Regions from separate parts of the Halalkalibacter lacteus genome, predicted to be linked through region 1. Evidence: riboswitches for the same ligand, from Rfam matches in the RefSeq annotation. Region 1 holds a riboswitch; the other holds the start of a gene.
What was found. Region 1 has a riboswitch for glycine ahead of glyA (serine hydroxymethyltransferase). Riboswitches for the same ligand answer to the same signal wherever they lie in the genome.

Region 1 (15,183 bases):
TTATTGGATTGTAAACAAGTAAGAGTCAGTATTGAACTACCACCACTTATCGCCCATGCGGCCTGATTGAAGTGGGGGATTCCTAAGAACACCAACCTAACGGTTAGTTATGGATTAGGCTATCCCCGTAGTTGATACGGTTAATCGTAACGCTTCGCTACGAAGGTTAATACTTGCGTTTATATCTCTTTGATGATGACTTTCACAAGTCGGACAAGTCCATTCACGCAAAGCAAGATTTTTAACGTCTTTGTGTTTGTGACCACAATTGGAACATAGTTGACTTGAAGGAAAGTTTTTTGCTACTGCAACAACTTGTTTTCCGTACCATTTAGCCTTATATTCAAGCATCGTTCTGAATTGTGACCACGACACTTCACTAATCGCTTTTGCAAGTCTGTGATTCTTTAACATATTTTTAACAGACAAATCTTCAATACCAATGATGTCGTGGTTTTTGACAATCTCAGTAGAGATTTTATCTAACATATCTTTTCTTGCATTAGCAATTTTTTCGTGAAGTCGAGCTACTTTTACTTTTTATTTAAGCCAATTAGAGGAACCAATTTGTCTCCTTGATAATATACATTGCGATTTTGCTAATTTTATTTCTAATGTGCGAAAGAATTTAGGGTTTGCATAGACTGTACCATCTGAAAGAGTAGCAAAGTCTTTTAGCCCTACATCTATTCCCACGGATGAATCTGTCTTTCTAAGTGGTTCAACTTCGGTTTCAGCTAAAATTGAAACGAAATATTTACCCGAAGGATTTAGCTATTATATATTTGATTTATGTAATTTTCTCAATGCTAATCAACCTTAATAATCCTGTTTTTCTCAACAGTTTTGACTCGCATTAATGGTGAATACGCAATTTATTTCCAAAGAGATTTCTTTCTATTTACTAGATTCGAGTTCTTCTTCTTCCTGTTTTTTCAAAATAGTTTCCATATAGTTCTTACCCCATTCATACATCGATTCGAGAATAGGCATTAGACTTTCCCCTTTTTCTGTCAGTGAGTATTCTACTTTAGGTGGTACAACGGGATAAACTTCACGGTGAATAATAAGATCCTCTTCCAGTTCACGTAATTGGTTAACAAGCATTCTTTGAGTAATACCAGGTATAAGAGATTTCAATTCATTAAAGCGTTTTGTACCTTCTTTGCCTAGATGCCATAAAATTAGCATCTTCCATTTACCCCCAATTACAGAAAGGGTTAACTCTTTTTCACAGTTAAACTCCTTTATACAAATACGTCCCATGCATTTCACCTCCATGTCAGTTATAGGTAACAGTATACTATTTGATACTATATGAAAAAAAAGTGCGTACTTACAAGTAAATATTATACGCGTTATACTGATGGCTGTAAAGATGTTGAAAAAGTGATAAAGAACATAGGAGGGGATCTAATGAGTAAATTAGCTATTTCTCGCAGTGATCTAGAGGAGAATTCTTTTGATGTTTCAAAAATGCTGGAACTGGATTCTATGACCTTTGTTTTGTTTGGAGCAACAGGAGACTTGGCTAAGAGAAAAATCTTCTCTGCTTTATATAATTTATTTCTTGATGGCAAGATGCCTAACTCATTTTCAATTATTGGTTTAGGAAGAAGGGAATGGTCTGACTATACATTTCAAACCCATGTTGAACAGTCAATTAAAACATTCTCTAGGCGTTCGATCAATAATTCTTTAAAAATGGAAAAGTTTCTTGATGCATTTCGGTATTGTTCCCTGGATGTAACGGAGTATGAAGGATATAAAAAATTACTTGAAACTATTGAAAGACGTGAAGAGCAATTAGGGCTCCCTGAAAACCGCATTTTTTACTTATCCGTTGCACCGGAGTTTGTGGATGTTATTACGTCAAATATTAAGGAAAGCGGGTTAAGCTCCAAAAAAGGGTGGAAGCGTCTCATTATAGAAAAACCATTCGGACATGATTTGAAATCAGCTTTAAAGTTAAATGAAAAATTAAGCCGGACATTTGAAGAGGAGGAGATTTATCGCATTGATCATTATCTTGGCAAGCCGATGGTCCAAAATCTTGAGGGATTAGAATTCTCTAATCCTGTACTTCAAGCGTTTATGAATAATCAGTACATTGCCAATGTACAAATCACAGCCAGTGAGACGGTTGGGGTTGAAGAGCGATCTGATTATTATGATCAGGCCGGAGCTATCCGAGATATGTTTCAAAATCATTTACTGCAGTTACTTATGATGACAGCCATGCATCTTCCCAACAAACTCAGCGCCAGAGAGGTCGGTAATGAGAAGAGGAGAATTATGGAATTTCTTCGGCCTTTGGGGAAGAAAGGTGTCATTACAGATGTTATCCGGGGTCAATACGTTTCGGGAGAAATAGATGGCAGACCGGTTGTTGGTTATAAAGAAGAGCCTGGAATTGAGAATTCTTCAACAAATGATACGTTTATTGCAGCACGTTTATGGATTGATGATGCTATATGGAGCGGAGTCCCATTCTATATTCGTACGGGAAAAAGAATGAAGGAAAAGTTAACGCGTGTTGTGATTGAATTCAAAAATCCGTTAAAAGATCTGAATATGCTCCAGCACGATGTAATGACGCCTAATCTTTTGGTCATCCAAATTAGTCCGCACGAAGGCGTTTCACTACAATTAAATATGAAAAACCCATTAACGAATCAAATCGAGCCTGTCAGTATAGATTTTTCAGCCAGTCCAAAAAATGTTCCAGAAGCGTATGAACTCTTGTTGTTCGATGCTTTGCGCGGAGATTCAACATTCTTTACCCATTGGAAGGAAGTTGAATTATCGTGGAGATGGGTACAACCAATTCTGGAATCATTTGAAGAAAACAGCCTTCTCCTTCATCCGTATCGTTCGGGTTCAATGGGTCCAGATGCTTCCTACGAATTATTGCAAGAGGATGGTTTTAATTGGTGGGATTTATAAATACTCGGAAAGGCTGAATGTTCACAAGAAAAAGCCGATTTACAGATAACCTAGATAATGTCTAGAAAAATAGTGTACAGACAAGGGTGAAAATTGTCTTTTTATTAAATTACTTATAGGAGGGAACAACATGAAGGTTGGGTTAATCGGGTTAGGAAAAATGGGGTTGAACCTAGGTGAAAATTTAATAGACCATAAGCATGAAGTAGCCGTTTTTGATCTAAATCAACGTGCTGTAGAAGAAATAGAAAAGTACGGAGCTAAAGGTACTTCTAGCTTGTTGGAGCTTGTTCAATCATTAGAGCAGCCAAGAGTTCTTTGGTTAATGGTTCCCCATACAGTTGTTGATTCAGTGCTTAATGAACTTACACCTTTATTAAATAGCGGGGACATCGTCATTGAAGCTGGGAATTCTCACTATAAGGAATCCATTGACCGGTACAACCGGTTAAAGAAATATGGTATCAGCTTTATGGATGTTGGAACGTCCGGCGGGATGGAAGGTGCTCGTAACGGAGCTTGTTATATGATTGGCGGAGATATTGAATCCTGGAATGTTGTAGAAACTATTTTCCGTGACACTGCAATAGAAAACGGATATTTATATGCAGGAAAAGCAGGGAGCGGTCACTTTTTAAAAATGGTCCATAATGGGATTGAATATGGGATGATGGCTGCTATTGGTGAAGGGTTTGAGGTATTAGAGAAAAGCGAATTTGATTATGACTACGAAAAAGTGGCGAGAGTATGGAACAATGGATCAGTGATTCGTTCGTGGCTTATGGATTTAACAGAGCGAGCCTTTTCTAAAGACGCAAAATTAGAAGAAATCAAAGGGATTATGCATTCTTCGGGGGAAGGAAAATGGACGGTTGAAACAGCTCTTGATCTACAAACAGCCACACCTGTTATTGCCTTGTCCCTATTGATGCGTTATCGTTCCTTAGAAAACGATACTTTTACAGGCAAAGTGGTAGCAGCTTTACGCAACGAATTTGGAGGGCATGCTGTAGAAAAAAGTGAGAACGCTATAAGGGTTTAAGGTAAAGAATTATTTGAAAAGTTTGTATATGGGTGTAGTAGAGTGGGCATTTTCAGTGGAACGTAATATATAAAAACGGACTTCTACGAGGAACAAGGAACAGTGTAGATATTCAAATGAAGAGGAGAAGGATGTATGACCATTTCTTTTGATTACTCTAATGCATTACCGTTTATGAAAAAGAGTGAAATTAATCATCTAAGTGAATTTGTAAAAACAGTTCACAATATGCTGCATGAAAAAAAAGGACCAGGATCTGATTTTCTCGGATGGGTTGATTTGCCCATTCACTATGATAAAGATGAATTTATGAGAATTAAGGAGGCTGCTGAAAGAATTCGCCATCAGTCAGATGCTCTTATTGTGATTGGAATCGGCGGTTCTTATCTAGGAGCCAGAGCAGCAATTGAAGCCTTGTCCCATAGCTTTCATAATCAAATGAATAGCACAACACAGGTTTATTTTGCCGGTCACAACCTCAGTTCTACTTATATAACTCATTTATTAGAGCTATTAGAAGATAAAGATGTCTCTGTTAACGTTATTTCTAAATCGGGAACAACAACGGAGCCTGCCATTGCTTTCCGTATTTTCCGTGATTATATGGAAAAAAGATATGGAAAAGAAGAGGCAAGAAATCGGATTTATGCTACCACTGATCAAGCCAAGGGAGCATTAAAACAGCTTGCTGATGAAGAAGGGTATGAAACTTTTGTGATTCCAGATGATGTAGGCGGAAGATATTCTGTTCTGACAGCTGTTGGTCTCTTACCAATTGCAGTAGCTGGACTGAACATTGACCGAATGATGGAAGGCGCAATAGAGGCTTACCATAAATACAACGATTCGAATCTTTTAACGAATGAGTGCTATCAGTACGCTGCTGTACGCAATGTCCTTTACCGTAAAGGGAAAGCTATCGAATTACTTGTTAACTATGAACCATCCCTTCATTACATATCTGAATGGTGGAAGCAGCTATTTGGAGAAAGTGAAGGGAAAGATCAGAAAGGTCTCTTTCCTGCATCTGTTGATTTTACAACTGATTTACATTCAATGGGTCAATATGTGCAAGAAGGCCGACGCAATCTGATAGAAACGGTGTTGCAGGTTAGCAAACCCCGTATTGAGTTAACGATTCAAGAGGATTCAGAAAACATCGATGGATTAAACTTCTTGGCTAATAAGACCATAGACGAAGTCAACAAAAAGGCGTTTCAGGGGACGGTATTGGCTCATATAGACGGGGGAGTCCCCAATTTACTTGTAGAACTGAATGAACTGAATGAACATACCTTTGGTGAAATGGTTTATTTCTTTGAAAAGGCTTGTGCCATTAGTGGACACCTGTTAGGTGTAAACCCATTTGATCAGCCAGGGGTGGAAGCTTATAAGAAAAATATGTTTGCTTTACTTGGTAAGCCTGGTTTTGAAAACGAAAAGGACATTCTTATGAAACGGTTATCTAAATAAATAGTATTATAACTTCGGCTTTCATTGAAGTCTATTTTGTGTATTTAGATTAGATACCTTCTGAGTAAAAAGGTTGAAATACTTATAGGCTTATATCGGGCAGGTGTTAAGAGTGTTTTTTATAGATGGTCGTGTTTATGTAATAACGAAAATAAAAGAGACCATAGAGGGTCATTTTATACCTTATAAGGACCTGAAGCGTCTTGATTCTCCTTATCCAGTACTTTCGTTGTTTAAAAATAAGAACTTCAAAGAAGGCATATAGAGGGATGATAAGAAAGGAGAAGACTATGAAACTAAGAGTCTCAGCGATTCAATATCAGCTACGCACGATACAATCCTTTGACGAATTTGCAAAACAAGTAGAACATTATATGAAAACAACTAAAGAATTTGGAGCGGATTTTGTCATGTTCCCGGAATTTTTCACTACTCAGCTAATGTCTATTGGCAATCAGCAAGGCAATTCTTTGACAATTCAAGATTTGCCTGATTTTACGGAACAGTATCGGTCTTTATTTATAAATTTTGCGAAGCAAACAAAGATGCATGTAATTGGGGGAACTCATGTCATTCGTAAAGGTGACCGATTATACAATGTTGCTCATTTGTTCTATCCGGATGGAAGAGTCGCAGAACAGGCAAAGCTTCATATCACTCCGACGGAAGTGAAGGAATGGAACATGACCCCTGGTGAAAGCCTAGAAGTATTCAAGACTGACAAAGGAACAATTGCCATGTTGACCTGCTATGACATCGAATTTCCCGAAATTGTCCGAATGGCGAAAGCGAAGGGGGCTGATATCATTTTCTGTCCTTCATGTACCGATGACCGTCATGGATTTCATCGTGTTCGCTACACTAGCCATGCGAGAGCCGTTGAAAATCAAGTGTATGTCGTTACTACCGGTACAGTTGGTTCCCTTCCTACAGTTGACTTTATGCGAGGTAATTTTGGACAGGCAGCCGTGATTACGCCAAACGATGTTCCATTCCCTCCCCGCGGTATTCTAGTAGAAGGGGAAATCAATCAAGATATGATTGTAACGGCTGATTTGGATATAGAGCTGTTATATCAGGTTCGTGAAAGTGGTTCTGTCACCACATGGCGTGATCGTCGTACCGATCTTTATCCAGATTGGGAACCAAAAAAAGAACTCATCGCACAAGTGTAAGTAAGGAGGAGTCGCCGTGTATCGAAAAGAGTTTTTTGTCTTCGACGAGGATCGTCCTGTCCTGGCGGTGATCCGTAATTATAAAGAAGAGGATTTTTCTGGTTTAATTCGCATTCAACAGGAAAGTTTCCCTCCGCCATTTCCATCTGAATTATGGTGGAATACGGAGCAATTGCACAACCATGTTACCTTGTTTCCCGAGGGAGCGTTATGCATTGAGGTAAATGGTGAGATTGCGGGTTCAATGACCGGGTTGCTTGTTGACTTTGACCCGAAGCATCCGGAGCATACATGGGAAGAGATTACGGATAATGGCTATATTAGCAATCATAATCCTAAGGGAAAGACGCTTTATGTCGTCGATATTAGTGTGCGGCCTTCCTATCGAAAATTAGGATTAGGAAAATGGCTAATGCTAGCCATGTATGATGTTGTCGTTCACAAGGGGCTGGACCGGTTGTTAGGCGGAGGCAGAATGCCGGGGTATCATAAAAAAGCAAAGGAGATGACGCCGGAACAATACCTTGAGGCAGTCGTAAAAGGGGAACTAAAAGATCCTGTCATCACCTTTTTACTTCGCTGCGGCCGTACTCCTATTAAAATAGTAGATAACTATTTGGAGGATACAGAGTCTTCCAATTATGGAACGCTCATGGAATGGAAAAACCCTTTCTATACATGAATATTGAAACAAGGAGAATGACGAAAATGGAATATCAAAGAATTGAGAGTATACAAGATCCTTTATTCAAACAAATGCATCAATTAATGCAAGACATATTTCCTCCAGAAGAAGTATTGGAATTCGACCTTTGGAAAGAACCTCTCGAAGATCCAGGAATCCGTGTCTTTGTTGCTGATCTTGAAGGGGAGGTAGTAGGGGCGACGGAGTATCGCTATTATGAGGATTTTAATGTTGCGATGACAGACTTTACAATCATTGGCCGCGACGGGCTCGGCATTGGTCCGTTTTTAGCCCAAAAGAGGTTAGAGGACTTAAACGTCTTAGCCGTAGCGAGTGGAAAGCAGCTTTTCGGGATGTTCGCCGAAATTTATGATCCTTATCGGGTAGAATATCATGAATTTGGTGCAGTGAAATCTATGGATCCATATGTTCGCCGGGAGGTACTGTCCCATCTTGGTTATAAGCATCTTAATTTTCCTTATGTCCATCCATCCTGGAACAATGATGGAGAGGCCGTAACAGGGCTTGATCTTTGTTTTCTTCCAATGGAATCCAGCAGCAATGAAGTGAAAACAGAACTAATTGTGAAATTTTTGAAACGTTATTATTCGGTCTTGTCAAATAAGCCAAAGTCTTGGCATGAAATGATTGAGAACTTGGAAGCAGAAGAAACGGTAACACTATTGCCAATTTAGTATATAAATTCATATAACATTTTTATATAATTCCAACTTGATACTTCAACACTTCTCTATATCCAAAGAGATCATCTTTATTATGGATAATGAGACTTTAACATTCATCAATTAAGATCAAATTGAGTATATGGCTTGTTTAAGGAGGGCTAAAACAAAGGGCTTAATTGATTTTTATCCATTTTCACTATAGAGGTGTACAACCCAAGATAGGGGAAATAACGGAGTAAAAAGGTTATTAATAAAGATAATCGATATTAGATTATAATAATTATAATAAAGTATTGATAATTAAATTATAATAATGTTAATATATTAATATGTTAATAACATAAAAAATTAAATAAGGGGATGAATAAAATGGTAGAACGTATGGTAGGTAAACAAGCACCGCGCTTTGAAATGGATGCAGTTATGCCCAATAAGGAATTTAAGAAAGTAAGTTTAGAAGAAAATATGAAGAACGGTAAATGGACCGTACTATTCTTTTATCCGATGGATTTTACTTTTGTTTGTCCAACTGAAATCACCGCAATGTCTGAACGTTATGGGGAGTTTCAAGATTTAGATGCAGAGGTAATCGGAGTTTCTACAGATACCATACATACACATCTTGCATGGATTAATACTGATCGTCAAGATAATGGTCTAGGAGATTTGCATTATCCTTTAGCTGCTGATACCAACCATGTTGTCTCCCGGGAATACGGCGTACTTATTGAAGAGGAAGGAATTGCCCTTAGGGGATTGTTCATTATTAACCCTGAAGGTGAGTTAATGTACCAAGTTGTATTCCACAATAATATTGGGCGTGATGTGAATGAAACACTTCGAGTGCTTCAGGCACTTCAGACAGGGGGATTATGTCCAGCTAACTGGAAACCAGGCCAAAAAACATTGTAAATAATAATGGGGCTTAATTATTTTATAGCTATATAGAATCATAAATCTGAATGTTTAGACTCCTTAGCGTGACTAATAAGTAGTATAAGTGAAAAAATGAAAGAATGGCTCATAAAGGGGGAAATTTCAATGTCGAATGTAGTAGCAGTTAATAAAGCTAATTTTGAAGAAATTACAAATTCTAACGAGGTAGCGGTCATTAAATTTGGCGCGCCATGGTGCGGTCCTTGTAAAATGATTGCCCCAGTATTGGATAGCTTATCCCTTACTATAGAGAATGTGACATTTGGAGATGTCAATATTGATGAAAACAGTGAATTAGCAGAAAAATTTAATATTATGAGTGTTCCTACTACTTTAATTTTTAAAAATGGTTCAGTGGCTAAACAGAGTTTAGGGTTTTCTCCAGAGGAGAAATTAAAGGGTTTAATTTCTCAATATCTTTAAGGAGTATTAACAGAGCCTGTTTACTAGGAAAGAAGAGGTGTTGTATATGAGCCATAGCATTTACGATGTCATTATTATTGGTGCAGGTCCTGGTGGTATGACAGCCGCTGTTTATACCTCAAGGGCCAATCTTAAAACGTTAATTTTAGATCGTGGAGTGCCAGGTGGACAACTTCAAAATACGGAAGAGATAGAGAATTTCCCTAGCTATTCACATATATCCGGACCAGATTTAGCACAAAAGATGTTTGAGCACTCTTTACGCTTTGGTGCCAGGTATGAACAAGCAAATGTAGAAGACATTGTAAACGAGGGCAATATTAAAGTAGTATATGCAGGGAATAAAACTTATCAGACTAAATCTGTCATTATTGCTACAGGTACTAAATATAAAAAGTTGGGCGTTCCTGGAGAAGAAGAATTTTCAGGTCGAGGTGTATCATGGTGTGCCGTTTGCGATGGAGCTTTTTTCAGGGGAAAAGAACTAGTTGTTATAGGTGGGGGAGATTCTGCCGTAGAAGAATCGGTTTTTTTAACTAAGTTTGCTAAGAAAGTAACCGTCCTTCATCGCCGGGACCAATTCAGAGCTCAGCCTATTTTAGTGGATCGGATGCTTAAAAATGATAAAATTAATGTGATATATGATACTGTTGTCAATGAGATTATAGGAGAGAATAAAGTAACTCGTGTCCTTATTGAAAATATAAAAACAGGTGAAAAGAAGAGTTTTCCAGTTGATGGTGTGTTTGAGTATATAGGGATGAACCCTGTTTCAGATTTCGTGAAAAATCTAAATATTACGGATGAAGAAGGGTGGATCATAACGGATAATCGAATGAAAACGAATATCCTTGGAATTTTTGCGATAGGAGATATTAGACAAAATGCAGTCCGACAGGTAGTAGCTGCTACTGGGGATGGATGTATTGCAGCACTAGAAGTTCAACATTACCTAGAAAATCTATTACTACAAGAGGCTTTATAAATTATATGTATTTGAGAGAGTTCCAGTTGGATTCTTATTTTATTAACAAGATTCCGCTCATAAAAGAACAATACTTTGGGATGTTGTTTCTAGAGTCTTTGATTATTTAAACAAAGATGCAATTCCAAGCAAATTAATATATGAATTTAACTCCATTTTGGGAAAGTTCAACCTTTTGTGAACTTTCCCTTTTTCATCATATGTATGGCTTATATTCCAAGAAGAATAGATCAATATTACTTTTCCACACTGATCCGGCGTCTTCTGTAGAGTAGTAGTATATGTATATCCAAGGTCTTGAAGTTACTTAAAAGTGATATGAGTTTTTTGTACCACCAAAAACCACGTAAGTTTACCTGACAAATTAATATGAATATCTTCAACTAGTCTTTATATTAAAAATATAAAGAAATATAGATTTAAAAACTATGAAAGTAAGGTTCGCTGCAGGTGGGAAGATAAAATTTTTTCTGATCAATCATGTGTAGTAAAAAACAATTAAAGTTTCAATCTGTATAATTTCATAATAGCGGATGATGGTTGTGGGAGAGTGCAATGCGACAAGCCACCGAAGGAGCAAGTTCCAAAAAGACCCTTGGAACAAATCTCTCAGGTAGATGGAACCACAGCGGGACGCACCTCTGGAGAGCGCGTATACAGTAGTACGCCACCAAAGGGGAAGACTCTTTGAATTAAGAATGGAGTTAAACTCTCAGGTAAAAGGACAGAGAAGGGTAGAGAACGTTATGCTACCCTTCTGTGTCCTTTTTTGTATGTAAAAAAGTAGTGAAGCATAATGTTTTAAACAGTTTTCATAGAAAAGTAAGTCAGTAGCAAGGAAGAGATTTCTTCAAGCTATAGTTGATACAGCCAAGGGAACATAAGCAAGATTTCGAGGAGGAATAAAAATGGGTTTACGACAAAAAGATTCAATTATTTTTGAAGCAATTGAGAAAGAGAAGAATCGCCAACATCAAACACTAGAATTGATCGCATCAGAAAACTTTGTAAGCGAAGATGTATTAGAAGCAATGGGAAGTGTGTTGACGAACAAGTATGCGGAAGGTTATCCAGGAAGGCGCTATTATGGGGGATGCGAATTTGTCGATGTAGCAGAACAAGTTGCTATTGAACGTTTGACCAAGCTGTTCGATGCTAAATATGCAAACGTACAGCCACACTCAGGTGCACAAGCAAATACAGCTGTTTTTTATGCGTTACTTCAGCCAGGCGATAAAGTAATGGGGATGAACCTATCGCACGGCGGACATCTAACACATGGCAGTCCGGTAAGCATGTCAGGAAAATGGTTTGATGTTGTGTCTTACGGGGTGAGAGAAGATAATCATTTGATTGACTATGATGAACTAGAAGTAGTGGCACAAAAAGAAAAACCAAAACTAATCATTGCAGGTACAAGTGCCTATACAAGAAAGATTGATTTTGCTCGTTTCAGAGAAATTGCTGATAAAGTTGGCGCGAAATTGATGGTAGATATGGCCCATATTGCGGGGCTTGTAGCAGCAGGACTTCATTTATCACCAATCCCTTATGCGGATGTTGTGACAAGTACCACTCATAAAACATTAAGAGGTCCCCGTGGTGGTATTATCCTAACCAATGATGAAGAAATAATTAAGGCCATCAATAAAGCTGTATTCCCAGGTATTCAAGGCGGGCCACTTATGCATATTATCGCTGCAAAAGCAGTTGCCTTTAAGGAAGCACTGCAGCCAAGCTTTAAGGAATATGCACAACAAGTCATCGAAAACGCAGTAATACTTGGCGAAGAATTAAAGAAAGAAGGTGCAGCTCTAGTTTCAGGTGGCACAGACAATCATATTGTACTGTTGGATGTACGCCCATGGGACTTAACAGGAAAAGAAGCTGAGAAGTTGCTTGAAGAGGCTAGTATAACGGTTAATAAAAACACGATTCCGTATGATCCTCAAAGCCCGTTTGTTACAAGTGGGATCCGTATGGGGACAGCGGCGTTAACAACACGTGGGATGAAAAAGGAAGAGATGGTGCAAACCGCTAAAGTAATTGCATCTGTTCTGAAAAGCAAAGGTGATAAGGAAGTTATTAAACAAGCAAAAGAAACAACAAAAGCTATTTGTGATATGTATCCACTATTTCAAACATCAATTACTGTGTAAGAAAGGAGCATTATCATGAAGTTTCAAAGTTGTTTTGATATTATTGGCCCGATTATGGTAGGACCATCAAGTTCTCATACAGCAGGTGTCGTATCCATCGGCAGGTTTATTTACGAGCTATTGGGCCGATGTCCAGAAGAGGCTGAAATTATTTTCTATGATTCCTTTGCAGAAACATATCAAGGACATGGAACAGATAAAGCCCTTATTGGTGGATTGCTAGGTATGGATACAGATGATTCTCGGATTAGACATGCAGTCGAGATGACCAAACAATATGGACTATGCTACGAATTCTATCTTGAAGACAGTTGTCTAGAATATGAACACCCAAATACAACGGTCGTTACGGCAAAGCGTGGGGAATGTATTGTAAAAGTAGGTGGTGTATCGCTTGGCGGCGGTTTATCTAAAATCTTTATGATTGACGAAGAGATGATAGATATTCGCCTAAGCGCTGGCGATGACTTTGCAGCACTTGCCAATCAGTATCGGCTAAGAAGGAACTTACTTACGGGGGTAATATAATGGAAATTCAGTCCATGGAAGAGCTGATTGAAGCTTGCAACCGTGAGCAAAGAACCATTGGTGAAGTGATGCTGATGATGGAAGTGAAAAAGTCGGGAAAAGATGAAGAAACCATTATTAGTATGATGGAAGAACGATTGGTCAAAATGAAAGAAGCCGTTGATACCGGGATAAAAGATGCCTCGACTGCGCCAAGTGGTATTTCCGGCGGTGATGCTGTAAAAATGTACGACTATATAAATCAAGGTAAAACACTGTCTGGAAATTATATTAGCGATGCAATGACTTTCTCTCTGGCAACCTCTGAAAGCAATGCACGAATGGGCGTTATTGTGGCTACTCCAACAGCTGGGGCAGCCGGTATTTTGCCCGGTGTATTATTTTCATTGCATAAAAATGAGGGGGCTTCTTATAAAGACTTAGTCATGGGCTTGTTTACGGCTAGTATGCTTGGTTATGTGATTGCGAATCGTTCCTTTATTTCAGGTGCAGCCGGCGGGTGTCAAGCAGAAGTAGGATCTGCAACGGCTATGGCGGCGGGAACAATCGTAGAGCTAAAAGGAGGTACACCAAAGCAAGCCGTGAATGCGACAGCAATTGCCATGAAGTCACTATTAGGCTTAGTATGTGACCCAGTTGCCGGTCTTGTTGAAGTGCCTTGCATTAAGCGAAATGTCATAGGAACATCCATTGCCTTTTCAGCTGCTGACTTAGCCCTTGCCGGTATTGAAAGCCGCATTCCATGTGATGAAGTCATTGAAGCGATGTATAAGGTCGGAAAAGAAATGCCACGGACACTACGGGAAACCGCACTTGGAGGTCTTGCGATGACCGAAACAGGTAAAAAGGTAAAAGAACAGTTATTTCATAAGAAACCGTAATCGGAGGTGTATCCATGAGTACAGAAACAGTATTAAAGCAAACGCCGCTTTTTGAAACATATAAAAAATACGGTGCAAAGGTAATTGATTTTTGGGGGTGGGAACTGCCGGTACAGTTTTCCAGCATTTTAGAAGAACATGAGGCTGTCCGAAAGGAAGCAGGACTCTTTGACGTCTCTCATATGGGAGAGGTGCTGGTTACAGGGAAAGATGCAGAAAGCTATATTAACTACCTTGTAACAAACGATGTAACAAAGCTTAGTATCAATCAAGCTCAGTATACAACTATGTGTTATCCAGACGGTGGTACGGTCGATGACTTGCTTGTTTACAAATTAGCGAATGAAAAATATCTACTCGTAATTAACGCAGCAAATATAGAAAAAGATTATGAGTGGATGGAGCAGCATGTAAAAGGAGATGTAACGCTTCAAAATATTTCAGGTGACATTGCGCAGCTCGCCCTTCAAGGTCCAAAGGCAGAAGGTATTTTACAAAACTTAACAGAAACAGACTTAACAGAAATTGGCTTTTTCCAATTTGCTCAATACGTCAATCTGGATGGGGTTACAAACGTTCTCGTATCCCGTACAGGGTACACAGGGGAAGATGGATTTGAACTTTATTTAGCGGCAGATAAGGCGGAAGTCCTTTGGGAGAAGCTTCTAGAAGTAGGGAAGGAAAATGGATTAAAACCATGTGGACTTGGTGCACGTGACACTCTTCGTTTTGAAGCAAGGCTTGCGTTATATGGCCAAGAGCTCACAAGCGATATCAGTCCGCTTGAAGCAGGAATCGGTTTTGCCGTCAAAACGAACAAAGAAAGTCATTTTATCGGCAAAGACATCCTTACAGCTCAAAAAGAAGAAGGATTAAAACGTAAATTAGTAGGGATTGAAGTGACAGGCAGGGGAATTCCTCGTCACGGTTATAAGGTATTTTCAGCGGGTGAAGAGGAAATTGGCTTTATTACATCCGGAACCTATTCCCTGTCTTTGAAGAAAAGCTTAGGTCTTGCGCTTGTATCGGCAGAGCATGCTGACGTGGGAACGCAGCTAAAGGTTGAAGTGCGCAAGAAAATGATTGATGCCATTGTTGTAAAAGAACCGTTCTATAAAAGGGGTTCATGAAATTTTTAGTAGAGTTATAGCGATCTTTGTTTGAAGATACGTAATTGTCAGTCTCCTCTTTACAAAGACGGCAAATCGACAAGTACGTTACAGGTAAAATTTTTCTCAATAATTTTCAAAATTATAAAAATATT
Region 2 (15,183 bases), on a different contig from region 1:
TGTTAACAGAATACGTTCCGCCAACTCGCAGCTTTTCTTCTGCATCTTGAATAACTTTTTGATCAAATCCACCATGGCCGGCAATTGTCTTATAGTTAACAATTCCTTGGTACATAGACTCTTCTACTGCACTTAATGGCGTAAAAGAAAGCTTGTCTTTCACGAGCTTTTGAATGTGTTCATCGTTTGTATTTTCTAGTAAGAAACGTAAAATACGCGGATTTTGCATTTTAGAAATAATAAACTCTAAAATGTCAGGGTGCCAGTCAGAAAGCATAATCATTTGAGCACCACGTCTTGATCCACCTTGCTCAACAAGATGCGTTAGCTTTGCAATATCATCAAGCCATGAAACAGATCCAGATGATTTTCCGTTCACTCCACGAGCGAGTGTATTGCGAGGTCTTAATGTAGAACCGTTTGTACCGACGCCCCCACCGCGACTCATAATCTCCATCACTTGCTTACGGTGCTCTGAAATTCCTTCGCGTGAATCTTGTACATACGGCATAACATAACAGTTGAAATAAGTCACGTCTGTCTCAGCACCTGCACCGTATAACACACGACCTGCTGGAATAAAATTCATTGAAACCAGTTGCTCGTAAAATTGTTCAAATGCTTCTTGTCTTTTTTCTTCAGTTGTTTCTACTGATGCAAGACCTGTGGCATTACGTTTTGCAATTTGTTCATAATAAAGTTCAAGGGGCTTTTCAATCGTATCAAGTGAACGTGATACGACGCCACTTTCCGCTTCATCGCCCTCAAGTACTCCACGAAAATCCTCGTCCACTAGTACCTTTGCTTGATTCTTTAATCGGTCTAACTCAATGACAAACCCATAACCACGCGCCGGGAACTTCGGGTCGTCTTTTACTGTTAAGACTACAAAATCTCCTTCTTTTAATGTTTTCTTTTCCGTATCTTTAAACGTATAACGGTCTAACATAACTAGTCTTGATACACCCTTTTTCGTTATATGCATATCACTCATAATAGGATGAACTTGTGAAAACTGTTCAATATCCTCATTTAATTTTTCGACATTTAGGCGCATTACATTCGACATCGTCATTGCCATTCGCCTCTCCTCCTCTTTCTCATGGAAATCTATTATTAATTTCGTTTATCTATTTGATATAAGAAATCGTTTTGCTTATCCATATACATGATTCTTGGGTAAGCTTACCACAAGAATCATATCAGATTCAATATATTGTGCTCATTTTTATTTTTAATACACCATATATTGTGTCTAATTCTATTTCGATGCAGTTTGTCAACTTTGCAATGGATCAAAAAAAGAAGCATTAACGAGTTTAGTAGAATTTTATCCGTTTTTTTACGTTATTTTGAATGAATTTGTCTCTTGCTTTAATAAAGATGGTTTCAAGTGCATGTTCGATCATTGTTTGCTGAGCAAGGTAAAAATGATTGACAAAATTTTTCGTGGTTGCTCAAACTTTATGATATTCTAGTAACGTGCTTTGTATAGAATCCAACCAATACTTATATTATAAAAGCTGGAGGAATCGTGATGGAATATATTATCCAAAATGAAACACTTATACCGAAAAAAGAAGCTACGCTTGATTTAGATGACCGCGGTTATTATTTTGGTGATGGCGTTTATGAAGTTGTAAAAGTATATGAAGGAAGTCCATTTGCAATGGACGAGCATATAGCGCGTCTATTTTCAAGCTTAAAGAAACTAGATATTCCACTAGTTTTTCCAAAAGAAAAAATAGTTAAATTGATCCATTCATTAATTGAAAAAAATGCGATTCAAAATGGTCTTGTTTATTTCCAATTCACTCGCGGTGTTGAACCACGTAATCACCTATATAGCAGAGAGTCAACTCCAGTTTTCACAGCATTTACACAGGTAGCTCAAAACCTTGAAAATACCCAGAAAAATGGCATTGACGTTTGGCTAACTGATGATATACGCTGGCTCCGTTGCGATATTAAAACAATCAATTTATTAGGAAATGTTATGGTTAAACGAGAGGCTTCAGATAATGATTGCCATGAAGCCATTCTACATCGTAATGGTACGATTACAGAAGGTTCCTCATCGAATCTGTTCCTTGTTAAAGATAAGGTGCTATATACTCACCCTGCAACAAATCTAATTTTAAACGGGATTACAAGACAACTCATTATTGACTTAGCCAAGCGGCATAATTATTCAGTAGTTGAAGAGCCTTTCCCAGTTGACGTTCTTGAACATGCAGATGAAGCTTTTATTTCTAGTACATCCGTTGAAATTGCTCCGATAAAATCTGTAAGAGGACAATTATCAACAACGTTCGAAATTGGAGCAGTGACTAAAGACCTCCAAACGAAGTTCAAGGAACTATTACCGAAAGCCTAGTCATATGAAAGAGGTTATTCAAAAAAGTCGTTTTTAACCTTTTTGAATAACCTCTCTCTTAACAAGCCATCCAGATTTATTTTCTGAAATTCCATTCATCATTGGCATATCGCTCTCTTGCTATTTTCTTAACAATTTCTTCTTCCTCTTTTGTTAGCATGTATGGTTCTAAATTAATATTTAAACCATTTTCAAACCCTCTCTTAAATGCAGCCTTTGCTTCATCCATTGTTAAAGGTTCACTTCGTAATGCGTTAATCGCAACCGCTTTATTTTTAAAATTCTTTTGCATTCGCTCACGTAACCGGTCACTAGAATACTTAAATAAATCAAACAATTTATCCTCATCAATATCTAAAATAATCGACCCATGTTGCAAAATGACTCCCTTTTGTCTCGTTTGCGCACTTCCTGCAACTTTGCGCCCTTCCACAACAAGTTCATACCAAGATGGTGCATCAAAGCAAACGGCTGAGCGTGGATTTTTCAGAGCACTTTTCTCTTCATCTGTACGTGGGATAGAAAAATAGGCCTCTAATCCTACATCTTTAAAGCCTTCCAAAATTCCTTCTGAAATAACTCGATAAGCCTCTGTAACAGTTTTAGGCATTTCTGGATATTCTTCAGAGACAATAACACTATACGTTAACTCTATGTCATGTAAAACTCCTCGCCCTCCAGTAGGTCTTCGAACAAAACCTAAGCCATATTCACGAACCTTGTCCATATTGATTTCTTTTTCCACCTTTTGAAAATAACCAATTGACAAAGTTGCTGGATTCCAGCCGTAAAAACGAATGGTCGGCGGAATGAGCCCCTTACTATGCCAATTAAGTAAGGCTTCATCTAAAGCCATATTATAAGCAGGAGAGCAGTCTCCTGAATCAATGTAACGCCATGTTTCCTTCATCATACATCGCTTCTTTCTACGTATTATTCTTGTCATTCTATCAAACAGCTTGTTCCTAGCCAAGCCATTTGCCTAGTTACCTTATTGCGTATTTGTCCCACGGCTATTATAATATATCATGACGGAAGTACGTAAAGGAGTGTAGAGACTAACCTATGGAATACTTATGGCTTATTCTACTTGGATTGGTGGCGTATACATTGTATAAGCGCTTTTATAATCCAAAATATTTAAAAACATTAACACAAGAAGACTTTATTAAAGGCTATCGAAAAGCACAATTGATTGATGTTCGCGAACCTCGCGAATTTGACGGGGGTCACATTCTAGGTGCTCGTAACATCCCAATGTCGCAACTTCGTCAACGAATCAATGAAGTTCGTAACGATCAACCGGTTTACCTATATTGCCAATCAGGTGCACGTAGCAGACAAGCTGCCCAAATGATCAAAAAGAAACGCGGCACAGATGACATATCACATCTAAAAGGTGGATTTAAAAAATGGTCAGGTAAGATAAAGAAGAAGAGCTAGTTGCCAAAGGACGACTTTCCCTTTTGCAACTAGCTCGAAGCAATGCGGACCGCTGCATTTTTTAAAGTCGGACGACAAGTGGTTTTCTTGTCATCCGACGCGCAGCGAGAGAAGCCATTGCCTTCTCTCAGTAAACATTCATACTTCATTGAATTCACTCAAATTTTATACTTATCGAAGCTTGAGCAAATGCTCAGGCTTTTTCATATTTTAAAATTGGCTTTCTAGCTGCTGTCGTCTCATCTAATCTAGAAATAACAGTCGTGTGAGGAGCCTCTTGAACAACCTCTGGATTCTCCTCTGCTTCACGTGCGATCTGAATCATCGCATCAATGAATTCATCTAATGTCTCTTTCGACTCTGTTTCAGTCGGCTCAATCATCATACATTCCTCTACATTTATCGGGAAGTAGATGGTCGGTGGATGGTAACCAAAATCCAATAAGCGTTTTGCAATATCAAGTGTCCTTACACCGAGTTTCTTTTGACGACGTCCTGAAATAACAAACTCATGCTTACAATGTTGCGTGTACGGTAAATCAAAATGGGGCTCGAGTCTACGCATCATATAATTTGCATTTAATACGGCATATTCAGATACTTTACGCAAACCGTCTGGACCCATTGTACGAATATAAGTATATGCTCGAACGTTAATTCCATAGTTTCCGTAATACGGTTTTACACGTCCGATTGATTGCGGGCGATTATAATCAAAGTCATACACACCATCAGTACGCTTTATAATAGTTGGTTTTGGCAAATAAGGAATAAGATCCTTCTTCACTCCAACTGGACCTGACCCTGGTCCCCCGCCACCATGTGGACCTGTAAAGGTTTTATGCAAATTCAAATGAACCACATCAAAGCCCATATCTCCTGGTCTTGCAATACCTAGAATTGCATTTGAGTTAGCACCATCATAATAAAGCTTTCCACCCGCTTCATGAATGATTTGTGCCATTTCAACAATATCGCTCTCAAATAAGCCAAGTGTATTTGGATTCGTTAGCATAAGGGCTGCAGTATCTTCGCCAACAACTTCACGCAAATGAGCTAAATCAACAAGACCATTCTCATCTGTACGTACGGTAACCGATCCAAAACCAGCAACGGTCGCTGAAGCTGGATTTGTTCCATGAGCCGAATCAGGTACGATTACCTTCGTGCGTTGAAAATCTCCATTTGCTTCGTGATATGCACGAATCATCATCAATCCCGTCCACTCACCATGTGCACCAGCTGCGGGTTGGAGTGTGACTTCATCCATACCTGTAATTTCAGCAAGTGATGTTTGAAGCTCATAAAGCAATTCCATCGCGCCTTGTACTTGTTCAATTGGTTGATATGGATGAATATGGGCTAACCCTTCAAAACGTGCCACATTTTCATTGATCTTTGGATTATATTTCATTGTACAAGAACCAAGTGGATAAAAGCCTGAATCGACTCCGTGGTTACGCTTGGATAACGCTGTGTAATGACGCATGATCTCAAGCTCTGAAACTTCTGGTAGCTCAGGCTCTGCACCACGTAAAAATTCACTAGGAATTAATTCCTCAATTGCTTGCTCCTCAATGTCTAGTGTCGGCAAGCTATGTCCAACTCGTCCTGGTTTAGTGCGTTCAAAGATTAGTGGTTGGTCTTTTGTCATCATAATAAAGCCCCCAATTCCTTGGCAAAAGTATCTATCTCTGCTTTTGTTCGTACTTCCGTAACAGCGAGTAGCATTTGACCTGCTAGGGAATCATCGTCACGACCTAAGTCATATCCTCCAATGAACCCTTTTGCGAGTAAGCTCTCATTTACTTCTGATACTGGTCTTTTCACATTAATTACAAACTCATTAAATGTTGGTTGTGCCGAAACGACTTCCACGCCTTGTTCTTTCAACTGCATTTTCATATAAGCTGCTTTTTGAACATTCTGATAAGCCATTTCCTTTACACCTTTTTTCCCAATCGCGCTCATTGCTACAGAAGCTGCTAATGCATTTAGAGCTTGGTTTGAACAAATATTGGATGTCGCTTTTTCACGTCTAATATGTTGTTCCCGTGCCTGCAGGGTTAGAACAAAGCCTCTCTGACCATGCTCATCCGTTGTTTGTCCTACTAAACGACCAGGGACTTTCCGCATTAACTTCTTCGTTGTTGCAAAATACCCACAATGCGGCCCGCCAAATTGTGTCGCTATACCAAATGTCTGAGCATCACCAACAACGATATCAGCACCAAACTCTCCAGGAGGCTTAAGCAAACCTAGTGCTAACGGATTACTTGATACAACAAACATCGCTTTATCACTATGTGTAATCGTTTCTAATTCTGCTAACGGTTCAAGGTTCCCATAGAAGTTTGGATGTTGCACAACAACACAAGCTGTGTCCTCACCATATATCTCTTGCAATTGTTTCAAATTAGTCACACCATTGTCAGTATCAATCTCAATCACATTTAAACGCTGACCTATTGCGTTTGTTTGCAATACAGCACGTGCTTCTGGATGTACTGCCTTAGACACTAAAATTGTCTTCTTTTTCGTTTGCCCCGCACTAAGCATCGCAGCTTCAGCAAGAGCAGTCGGACCATCATACATAGATGAGTTAGCCAGATCCATTCCTGTTAGTTCACAAATCATTGTTTGAAATTCAAAAATAGCTTGAAGTTCCCCTTGTGAAATTTCTGGCTGATAAGGAGTATAAGCTGTATAAAACTCAGAACGAGAAATGACATGATCAACAATTGATGGAATGTAATGCTCATATACACCAGCCCCTAAAAATGATGGCGTTTGTTTGATTGAGACATTCTTGTTCGCTAGCCCCTGAAAATAAGAAATAAGTTCTGGTTCTTTTAACGCTTCCTTTAGTTTCATTTCTCCACTAAAACGAATTTCTTTCGGAATATCAGAAAACAAATCTTCAATTGACTGGGCACCAATCGTCTCAAGCATTTCTTTTTGATCGGTTGCTGTCATTGGTAAATAGCGGTGATTCATATCGATTTCCCCCTACGCCTTCTTATAGAATGGTGTTTGAACAACTTTTGCTTTTAAACGTTTTTTTCGAACTTGCACTTCTACTTCTGTTCCAATAGCGGTGTAATCAAGATCAATCACCGCAAGACCAACATTTTTCTTTAACGTTGGCGACTGCGTTCCAGTCGTGATAAAACCAACTTGCTCTTCATTGACAAAAACCTCGTAACCTGTACGCGGAATTCCTTTCTCAATCATCTCAATTCCAACAAGTTTTCTTGAGAGTCCTTCTTCCTTCTGTTTCTTTAAAGCCTCTTTCCCAATAAAATCAACATCTTTATTCACTTTAACGGCAAATCCAATTCCAGCCTCTAATGGTGAAATATCTTTTGTTAACTCTTGCCCATAAAGCGGAAGTCTCGCTTCAAATCGCAAAGTATCACGTGCTCCAAGCCCACAAGGAACGAGCCCCGCAGGTTCTCCTGCTTCGAGTAAGGAGCTCCAAAGCTCTGAAGCTTCCACATCGTTACAATAAAGCTCAAAGCCATCTTCACCCGTATAGCCTGTTCTAGATACAAGTGTCTTCACACCTGCAATATTAACTTGATCTGCAAAACGAAAGAATCGAATGGAAGACAAGTCATAAGACGTTTGCTTTTGTAAAATTTGCTCGGCAAGGGGGCCCTGGATCGCTATTTGCGCAATATTGCTAGAAACATTGACTATTGAAACCTCTTCTATAAGGTGTTGTTTCATCCACGTTACATCTTTCTCTATATTTGAGGCATTAATAACAAGCAAATAATCGTCCTCTGCCTTTCGATAAATGAGAAGGTCATCTACTGTCCCTCCATCTTCATAGCACATCGCTGTATATTGAGCTTGACCATCAACCAGTTTGGATACATCATTTGTCATTAGCTTTTGCAGATAGGAAAGGGCTTGCTGGCCTTTTACTTCTACTTCCCCCATATGCGAAACATCAAATAATCCAGCTCTTGTACGAACTGCTTCGTGCTCATCCTTGATGCTTGAGAATTGAACCGGAAGATCCCACCCTCCAAAATCAATTGTTTTCGCTCCATTTTTTTTATATTGTTCAAATAACGGTGTTCTCATTAATTTTGACATTTATAAAGACCTCCTTAGACTTTCCTATCTTATAGTCTTACAAATTCTTTTTAAAATAAAACAAAAAAGGACAGAGTTATACACGATTGTGTATAACTCTGTCCTGAAACCAGAAAGTTTCCTATATTCAAAACACCTGAATATAGTGTCTTCGTAGGTGGCTCTATACTCGAGCGCTCTCCAGAGCTGCGTCAAATAAGAGTCTTTTTGCCTGAGAGATTCGCGTCGATAACACCTTATCTAAACACTTGCTCCTTCGGCGTTGCAAACGTACTTGCAAGCTCTCCCCTTATTCTCATCCGCAATTTATTCAATTGTTAAGGAATGACACTCATGAATTTGAATATTTGGTACATACTACATGTATAAGCATCTAAAAATGTGGTCATTTAAGTAGTTCGGATTTATATTATTATCCTACCAAGATGTACGGTCATAGGCAACTATTTATTTCTGAAATCTGATTATTTTATAGATTTCTCGTATTTTTATTCGGATATAGACGCAAAGTTGTTCGAGAGGATGATATGAAATGAATATTGATATCCATTTTGACCAAGAATGGTCAGACACCTTTAAGGATCGGTTAGAACAAGATGGACCGTGGGCTAATTGGGAACTCTTTAAACTTGCATATGAAGCCGAGGAGCATCAAATCATTCCTGAGTTTCATGGTTTACAAGCTCCAAAACATTTGCCACAGTTAGAGCCATTTCCTCATCAGATTGAGGTAGCCAATACCGTCATTGAGCAGATGAATGGCAAAGCCATTTTAGCTGATGAAGTGGGGCTTGGCAAAACAATTGAAGCAGGTCTAATTTTAAAAGAGTACATGATTCGTGGCCTAGTAAAAAAAGTATTAATTCTCGTCCCAGCATCTCTTGTTTCTCAATGGGCAATTGAATTAAATACGAAATTTCATATCCCTGCTGTTGCACAACGAAAATCTTATGTGTGGGAGCAATGTGATGTTGTTGTTGCTTCAATTGACACAGCAAAAAGGCAACCACATCGAGATATTGTTCTTGACCAACCTTATGATTTAGTGATTATTGATGAGGCACACAAACTAAAAAACCCTAAAACAAAAAATTACGAGTTCATAAAGCATCTAAAAAAGAAATTCTGTCTCTTGCTTACAGCAACACCTGTACAGAACAAATTAGAAGAAATTTTCAACTTGGTTTCACTTTTAAAACCTGGTCACCTAGGAGATATTACATCATTTGAACAAGAGTATCGTTCAAATAAACGATCCCCTAAAAATGAAGAGAAGTTGAAAGAATTAGTAAACAAAGTAATGGTCCGTAATCGCCGTGAAGAAACAGGAATTGAGTGGACAAAACGAATTGTCGAAACAATTCCCATTGATTTCAGTGAATCTGAACGCGCTTTTTATAACGAAATTGAGCAATTAAAAGATGGTTCAAGCCACTTTGCTTTACTCACCTTAAAAAGAGAACTTTGTAGTAGTCGAGAAGCCGCGTTCATGACGTTAAAGAACATGGTTGAACGTGCTCATGCTGATGGTCGTACTCTGATTGATGCAGAAAGGCTGTTAAATAAGATTGGTGAGATCGATGGACATGCTAAAGCAGAAAAAGCACTTGAACTTATTAAAAAGATTGACGGGAAAGTGATTATTTTCACTGAATATCGGGCAACTCAATTGTATTTACAATGGTATTTAAAACAGAATGGAATTTCTTCTGTACCATTTCGAGGTGGTTTTAAACGTGGGAAGAAAGATTGGATGCGTCAACTTTTCCAAAACCACGCACAAGTCTTAATCGCAACGGAAGCAGGAGGAGAGGGGATTAATTTACAATTTTGCAGTCATATTATTAACTATGACCTACCATGGAATCCAATGCGGATTGAACAGAGAATCGGTCGAATCCATCGCTTAGGACAAAAAGAAGATGTTCGCATTTACAATTTTGCGGTTACGAATACCGTGGAGCAACACATTCTTAAATTACTATATGAAAAAATCCATCTATTTGAAGCGGTAATAGGCGAACTAGATGACATTTTAACGAAAATAAACCTTCCTTCTGTTGAAGAACATGTTCAGGATATTCTTCTACAATCAGACTCAGAAGGAGAGATGCGAATTAAGTTTGACCATCTTGCCGCAATTATGAATGATGCAGCTGAAGAAGCTGCAAAGTCTAGTGAGGAGGATTCAGTCGATGCAACAGCCTCAAGTTCATGATTTTTTAGAACGTTATTTTGTAGCGAATGATAGTCCTATTATCGAAAATGATTCAAGTTACGTAAAAGTCCAACTATCAATTGAGCTTGACAAATTATTAATGAACCGTCCTTTTTACTGGCATTACCTTGAGAAAACAGGGGGAGAGCCACGGCCAATGCAAGTGACTTTTATAACGGATCAAAACAAGGTACCTGAAGATTTAGGTGGGGAACAAATTCACTTTGGGGCACCTCGCCTACATCAATTATTCGCATCTACCCGTGAGCTTGGTGGTTATATCCGGCTTTACGAGAACCTTAATGCATCAGGAAGACAATCAATCCCCTTGCAGCCTTGGCTTTGTCTGAACGTAAAAGTATCCTTTCAATGTGATCGAAAAAAAGATGTATTGTTATCACTTGGGTTAAATTTAATTCACGGTCAAATTGTGCCACAGTTTTATGAGAAGATTCGGCAAAAGGACCTTACACCTACTATCCCAGACTTCTGCTTTAAACTATCACCATTAATCACTGTCCATAGTGGATTAATCCGTCTACAAAAAATGGTCCAAACCTATGTTGAAAATGAAGATAAACTATGGGCTGAAGAAGCAATCGACAGATGGAACGCTGACTTGGCATTACTTGAAAAATTTTATGAAGATGAAGAAGAAAAGCCTGAAAGTTATCATGTCGAAAAACAAGCATTACAAGAACAATATGAACCTAATATTCATGTAGCCATCATTAACGGAGGCATGTTTTACATACAACAGCAAGTATTTTAGATTATAAAAACTTGGCCTCCGCCAGATCGCTTTCAAAAGACATCTTATTTCAAAACTCTTCCCTGATGAGGAAATAAGCTTTTATGTTTTCTACCTACCGAAAAAAGGCAAACTACAAAATGTAGTTTGCCTTTTTTCAAAAGTGATCTTAGTGAGCAGTGGGTGCGCCCCCGCCTGTTGTAATGATTGAAATAATTGTTGCAACTGCAAACCAGCCAAATACAACAAATGAGATTCCAGCAAATCCGACTGCAAAAAAGTTTTTTCTGCGAAGTTCACGAACAAGCGCAAAAGCACTCAATAGTGCGACAACTAAAAGTATGATAGATAAGATCATACTGACTTCCCCTCCTTATGTAAAACTAAGAACCAAGCTTAACTAGTCCTATTATAAAGCCACTTGATAACGTTGTCAGCTTTAAATTTGACGAAGCTAGTACAATTGCCCTTAACAAGTATGTTGGGCATTTTTCATTTATTTTACTCTTTTTTTTAGCGTTTGTCGAGTAGCTCCTCGTATTGTATGATAAGATTACAAACTTATTTGGAGGTAATTATATGAAATGGACACAACTTCCACTTGGCCCTTTGCAAACAAATGCTTATGTGCTGCAAAACGAAGCCAATGAAGCGATCATTGTTGACCCAGGTGGTGACGGAGCTGCCTTTGTTCAATGGATCAAATCACAATCACTTAAACCGCTAGCTATCTTGTTAACTCATGCTCATTTTGATCATATTGGTGCCGTTGATGAAGTACGAGATGAATTTGCTTGCCCAGTCTATATTCATCATCATGAACAAGATTGGTTGTTAGACGCGAACAAAAATGGCTCTGCTCGATTTATGGGAGAGAACGCCATAACAGTAAGGCCGGCTGATTATATTATTGACAAAGAGCAAACTCTTACAATTGGAACTTTTGCATTTTCTATATTTGAAACACCAGGGCACTCACCTGGAAGTGTTTCTTATTTTATTGAAGAGGAAGCCATTGTTTTTTCTGGAGATGCTTTATTTGCCCAAAGCATTGGACGAACCGATTTACCAGGTGGAAATCATAACCAATTATTAGATAGCATTCATAAAAAACTACTTGAATTACCTGAGGAAACGATTGTTGCTTGTGGTCATGGACCAACTACAACAGTTGGAAGTGAAATGGATGGGAACCCCTTCTTAACCGGGTTTTAAATGAGGGAGTTACAGTAACAAAAGCAAGCCTAGACTAAGGTTAATGGCACAGCGAATTCGAGGTTGTTTAAAAAGGGGAAAAACTCCCCTTTTTTATTTTTTGCAATAAAAGACCTTCAATCATTGTTGGGGTCTTTAGGAGAGTAAATCGTATTGATGTAAGACATTAAAGGGAGGGGGACTCCCGATTAAAGGCTTTTCAATCTAACTATATTTTATAAACAGCTTATCACTATATCAATATCAATAGTATTTAACTACAATAAAAAGTAAACCGCCCTTAAAGAAAGGAAGCGGTTTACTTTTGCGCTTATGTACCAAAAAGCTTAATGTCCACCAAAACTTGGTACTAACAAGAACGTCGAGTAATACGTAAAGCCTACGAAGAAAATCGTTAAATAGGCACCGAAAATGTAAATATACACACGCTCAGATAAGTTTAGATAGCTTAGAGCTAATAATGCTCCTGTTTGTGCAAAGAATAAAAGTGCTACATTATACATATGTCCAGCAAAGAACAGAACAGCAAAAATACCTGTCCAAAACGCTAGAACACGATACATACGATCCATTTGTGTTTCCCTCCTTCACACACAAATTTTTGCCTGTATGGCATTATTTGCTTAGGATATCAAATGTTAGATTACAGCCTTATTATATACGACAACCTCTTCACTGTAAATGCCTATTACAATGGCAAAACTGTGTCTGTAATAAAAGACTATAATTTCACCACTGAGTAAGAACATGCTTTCGCTTGTGGGTCTGTTAATTTCATATTGTCCTTAAGAATATGTTCTCCAAGAAAGAATGAAAAAATGCCTTTAAATAATTCATGATGCATCGAACATAATGAAACAGAGTTCTCAGACATTAATTCTTTAAACGTACAATTGTAAATACTAAACTCAATTTCTTCCTTTTCTACAAAATAATTAATCTCAGGATTCAAACCTTGGTTAATTGCAACTTGTTCAATCATTCTAACTTTTTCTTCCATTGTAGAATTTGTTACATCAAATTGAAATTGTCTAACATACAACTCTGCACTTTCTCGCCCATACTTGTAACCAACTTTCTTTAAAGCTTCTAAACCAATATCGCCTAATTCAATTAATGACTCTAACGACATTTTAGCTAGACGTTCATAATCTCTATAGGGAAACTGCAGTTGAATCACTTCATCAGAGAGCTTATAAACACGGCTAGGGCGACCCCCTTTACCGGTTTTTTGAGTTTCAGAGACGATCATCTTTACATCTTCTAACTTTGTTAAGTGTAGACGTGCAACATTTGGGTGTATGTTAAATTGATCGGCAATTTCTTGCACAGTCACGTTTCCATGTAATTTTGAAATATATTGATAAATAGAAAAACGTGTCGGATCTGACAATACATTTGTTATCTTCAGTGTGTCTTGGTCCATATTACTCACTCCCAAACCTCCCATACTCCTTCCATTATAGTACAGTTATAAGAGCAAAGAAATGACTTGTTATCTATTTCAACAAAAAAGACAAAAGCGAAGCTATGTCTATGACATACCCTCGCACTAACTTCTTCGCGGTTTCTTCTTTTTTCTTTTTCTCCAAAACAAAGAAATACCTAATGGAATCATCCCAAAGGCTTGGGTCGAAAGTGGCTGCCGTTCTGCCCGACGTTCCTCTCTTCTCGTTCGCCTTTCTTCTTTTGGTTGGTCCATTCTCCTTACAGCTTGCTGCGTTAAGAATTTGACATAATCATTTAAGGACATCGCAATCACCTCGGTCGTATCTAGCAGCTAGTATGCCCACATTGCTACAATTTAAGCACGATTCTTATACTATGATCAATTTTATTTTACCCATTCGTTTTTTCAACAGTTCTTTCCCGTCAAGTATCAAAAGTGAAACACTATCTGAAACCTCCCAATAATAATCAACCGTTGAATTGGTCCAATCATAATGAAAACCTGCTATACGTTCATGTCCTGACTCTAACTGAACTTTCACTGAAATAAAACTAACTCCATCTTTGTAATCATGTACTGTAAATGTTATTTTGTCAAAATTATAAAAATAAGTGATCGTTTCATCTAGAGTGGGTTCTTGCTCATTCCTTAGAAATTCTTTCATTCCAACTTGAAGGAGTGATTCAACTTGCAGTAACCTTTCTTGTTCATAGATAAATCGTTTTTCTTTCAAGTACAAATTCATTTGGTGTAAAACAATTGGAACCATTAATAAACAAATGAGCATTGTTAGAGGATAAATAAATCCCTGTTCCTCTCGGATTCTCACTCTTCCTCTCCTTTCCGACCATATGGTATGAGGATTGACTTCTTTGCGCTGTATCCACTATTTAGCTCAACTTGGCAATGTACTACCTGTAATGAAGTGGAACAAGAAAAAATCGTAACTTGTTCAAGAAGCAGAACATGACCTTGTCCGTTTCTAGTTCGTCTGATTTGGTTTGACGGAAGTAATTCAATTCTAAACTTGTCTTCGTTTGATTTTGTTAGAACTAACCCATTTTCATCGACCTCAACTTTAACAGCTTCTCTAATGTCATGGGCAAGGTGATTAAAAAATGTAGTCACTTGTTGAGAAGAGACCATTTGAATTTGATAGCCACTCGATACTGTTTTCATTAGCATAGGAAAAAAAGAAACAATTACGAAGAAGAGTGACAACACGATCAGCATTTCAATCAAGGTAAACCCCTTTTTATTTCGAAGCCAACAAACAACGTTCATACATCCTCCCATTTATTGCGACCCATTCAGCGCAAATTCGAACGAATTCATTATCGACTACCTCACTATTTATAACTATTGCTTCATCACTGCTCATTTTTATAGTTGAAGTGGAGATGTAATGGTGTATTGTTTCTTCTAACTCATACAGCACTTTTTCTTCCTCACGAATAGCTAGCCTTTCTTCGTAAACGATCGTTAAAATAGGAAAGATAGAAGCACTAAACAGCATTAAGAAAGTTAAAGCACTTAGTACTTCTATCAAAGTAAACCCTTCAGATTTTCTTATATGAGATCATCCCTTTCCCTAAGTAAACAGTATATTGATAACGATGTTT

Region 2: another riboswitch for glycine. It lies ahead of gcvT (glycine cleavage system aminomethyltransferase GcvT); the one in region 1 lies ahead of glyA (serine hydroxymethyltransferase).

Annotation. Positions count from the first base shown of each region.
Region 1 covers NZ_JAWRVL010000041.1:1,348-16,530, forward strand. Annotated here, with positions in the region: partial or broken gene SAZ04_RS19585 (RNA-guided endonuclease TnpB family protein) at 115-771, opposite strand; gene SAZ04_RS19590 (winged helix-turn-helix transcriptional regulator) at 898-1,266, opposite strand; gene zwf (glucose-6-phosphate dehydrogenase) at 1,486-2,946, shown strand; gene gnd (phosphogluconate dehydrogenase (NAD(+)-dependent, decarboxylating)) at 3,077-3,988, shown strand; gene SAZ04_RS19605 (glucose-6-phosphate isomerase) at 4,124-5,461, shown strand; gene SAZ04_RS19610 (carbon-nitrogen hydrolase family protein) at 5,752-6,636, shown strand; gene SAZ04_RS19615 (GNAT family N-acetyltransferase) at 6,653-7,318, shown strand; gene SAZ04_RS19620 (GNAT family N-acetyltransferase) at 7,345-8,016, shown strand; gene SAZ04_RS19625 (peroxiredoxin) at 8,377-8,919, shown strand; gene trxA (thioredoxin) at 9,049-9,366, shown strand; gene trxB (thioredoxin-disulfide reductase) at 9,413-10,351, shown strand; glycine riboswitch at 10,983-11,089, shown strand; gene glyA (serine hydroxymethyltransferase) at 11,260-12,510, shown strand; gene SAZ04_RS19645 (serine dehydratase beta chain) at 12,526-13,038, shown strand; gene sdaAA (L-serine ammonia-lyase, iron-sulfur-dependent, subunit alpha) at 13,038-13,919, shown strand; gene gcvT (glycine cleavage system aminomethyltransferase GcvT) at 13,934-15,049, shown strand.
Region 2 covers NZ_JAWRVL010000033.1:1,319-16,501, reverse strand. Annotated here, with positions in the region: gene SAZ04_RS18365 (vitamin B12-dependent ribonucleotide reductase) at 1-1,081, opposite strand, end outside; gene dat (D-amino-acid transaminase) at 1,538-2,377, shown strand; gene SAZ04_RS18355 (lipoate--protein ligase family protein) at 2,454-3,290, opposite strand; gene SAZ04_RS18350 (rhodanese-like domain-containing protein) at 3,443-3,820, shown strand; gene gcvPB (aminomethyl-transferring glycine dehydrogenase subunit GcvPB) at 4,014-5,477, opposite strand; gene gcvPA (aminomethyl-transferring glycine dehydrogenase subunit GcvPA) at 5,474-6,817, opposite strand; gene gcvT (glycine cleavage system aminomethyltransferase GcvT) at 6,830-7,927, opposite strand; glycine riboswitch at 8,117-8,226, opposite strand; gene SAZ04_RS18330 (DEAD/DEAH box helicase) at 8,460-10,145, shown strand; gene SAZ04_RS18325 (YqhG family protein) at 10,123-10,917, shown strand; gene SAZ04_RS18320 (DUF2759 domain-containing protein) at 11,066-11,254, opposite strand; gene SAZ04_RS18315 (MBL fold metallo-hydrolase) at 11,476-12,111, shown strand; gene SAZ04_RS18310 (DUF2626 domain-containing protein) at 12,438-12,683, opposite strand; gene SAZ04_RS18305 (helix-turn-helix transcriptional regulator) at 12,833-13,537, opposite strand; gene SAZ04_RS18300 (YqzE family protein) at 13,664-13,864, opposite strand; gene comGG (competence type IV pilus minor pilin ComGG) at 13,929-14,390, opposite strand; gene comGF (competence type IV pilus minor pilin ComGF) at 14,387-14,845, opposite strand; gene SAZ04_RS18285 (hypothetical protein) at 14,817-15,110, opposite strand; gene comGD (competence type IV pilus minor pilin ComGD) at 15,121-15,183, opposite strand, start outside.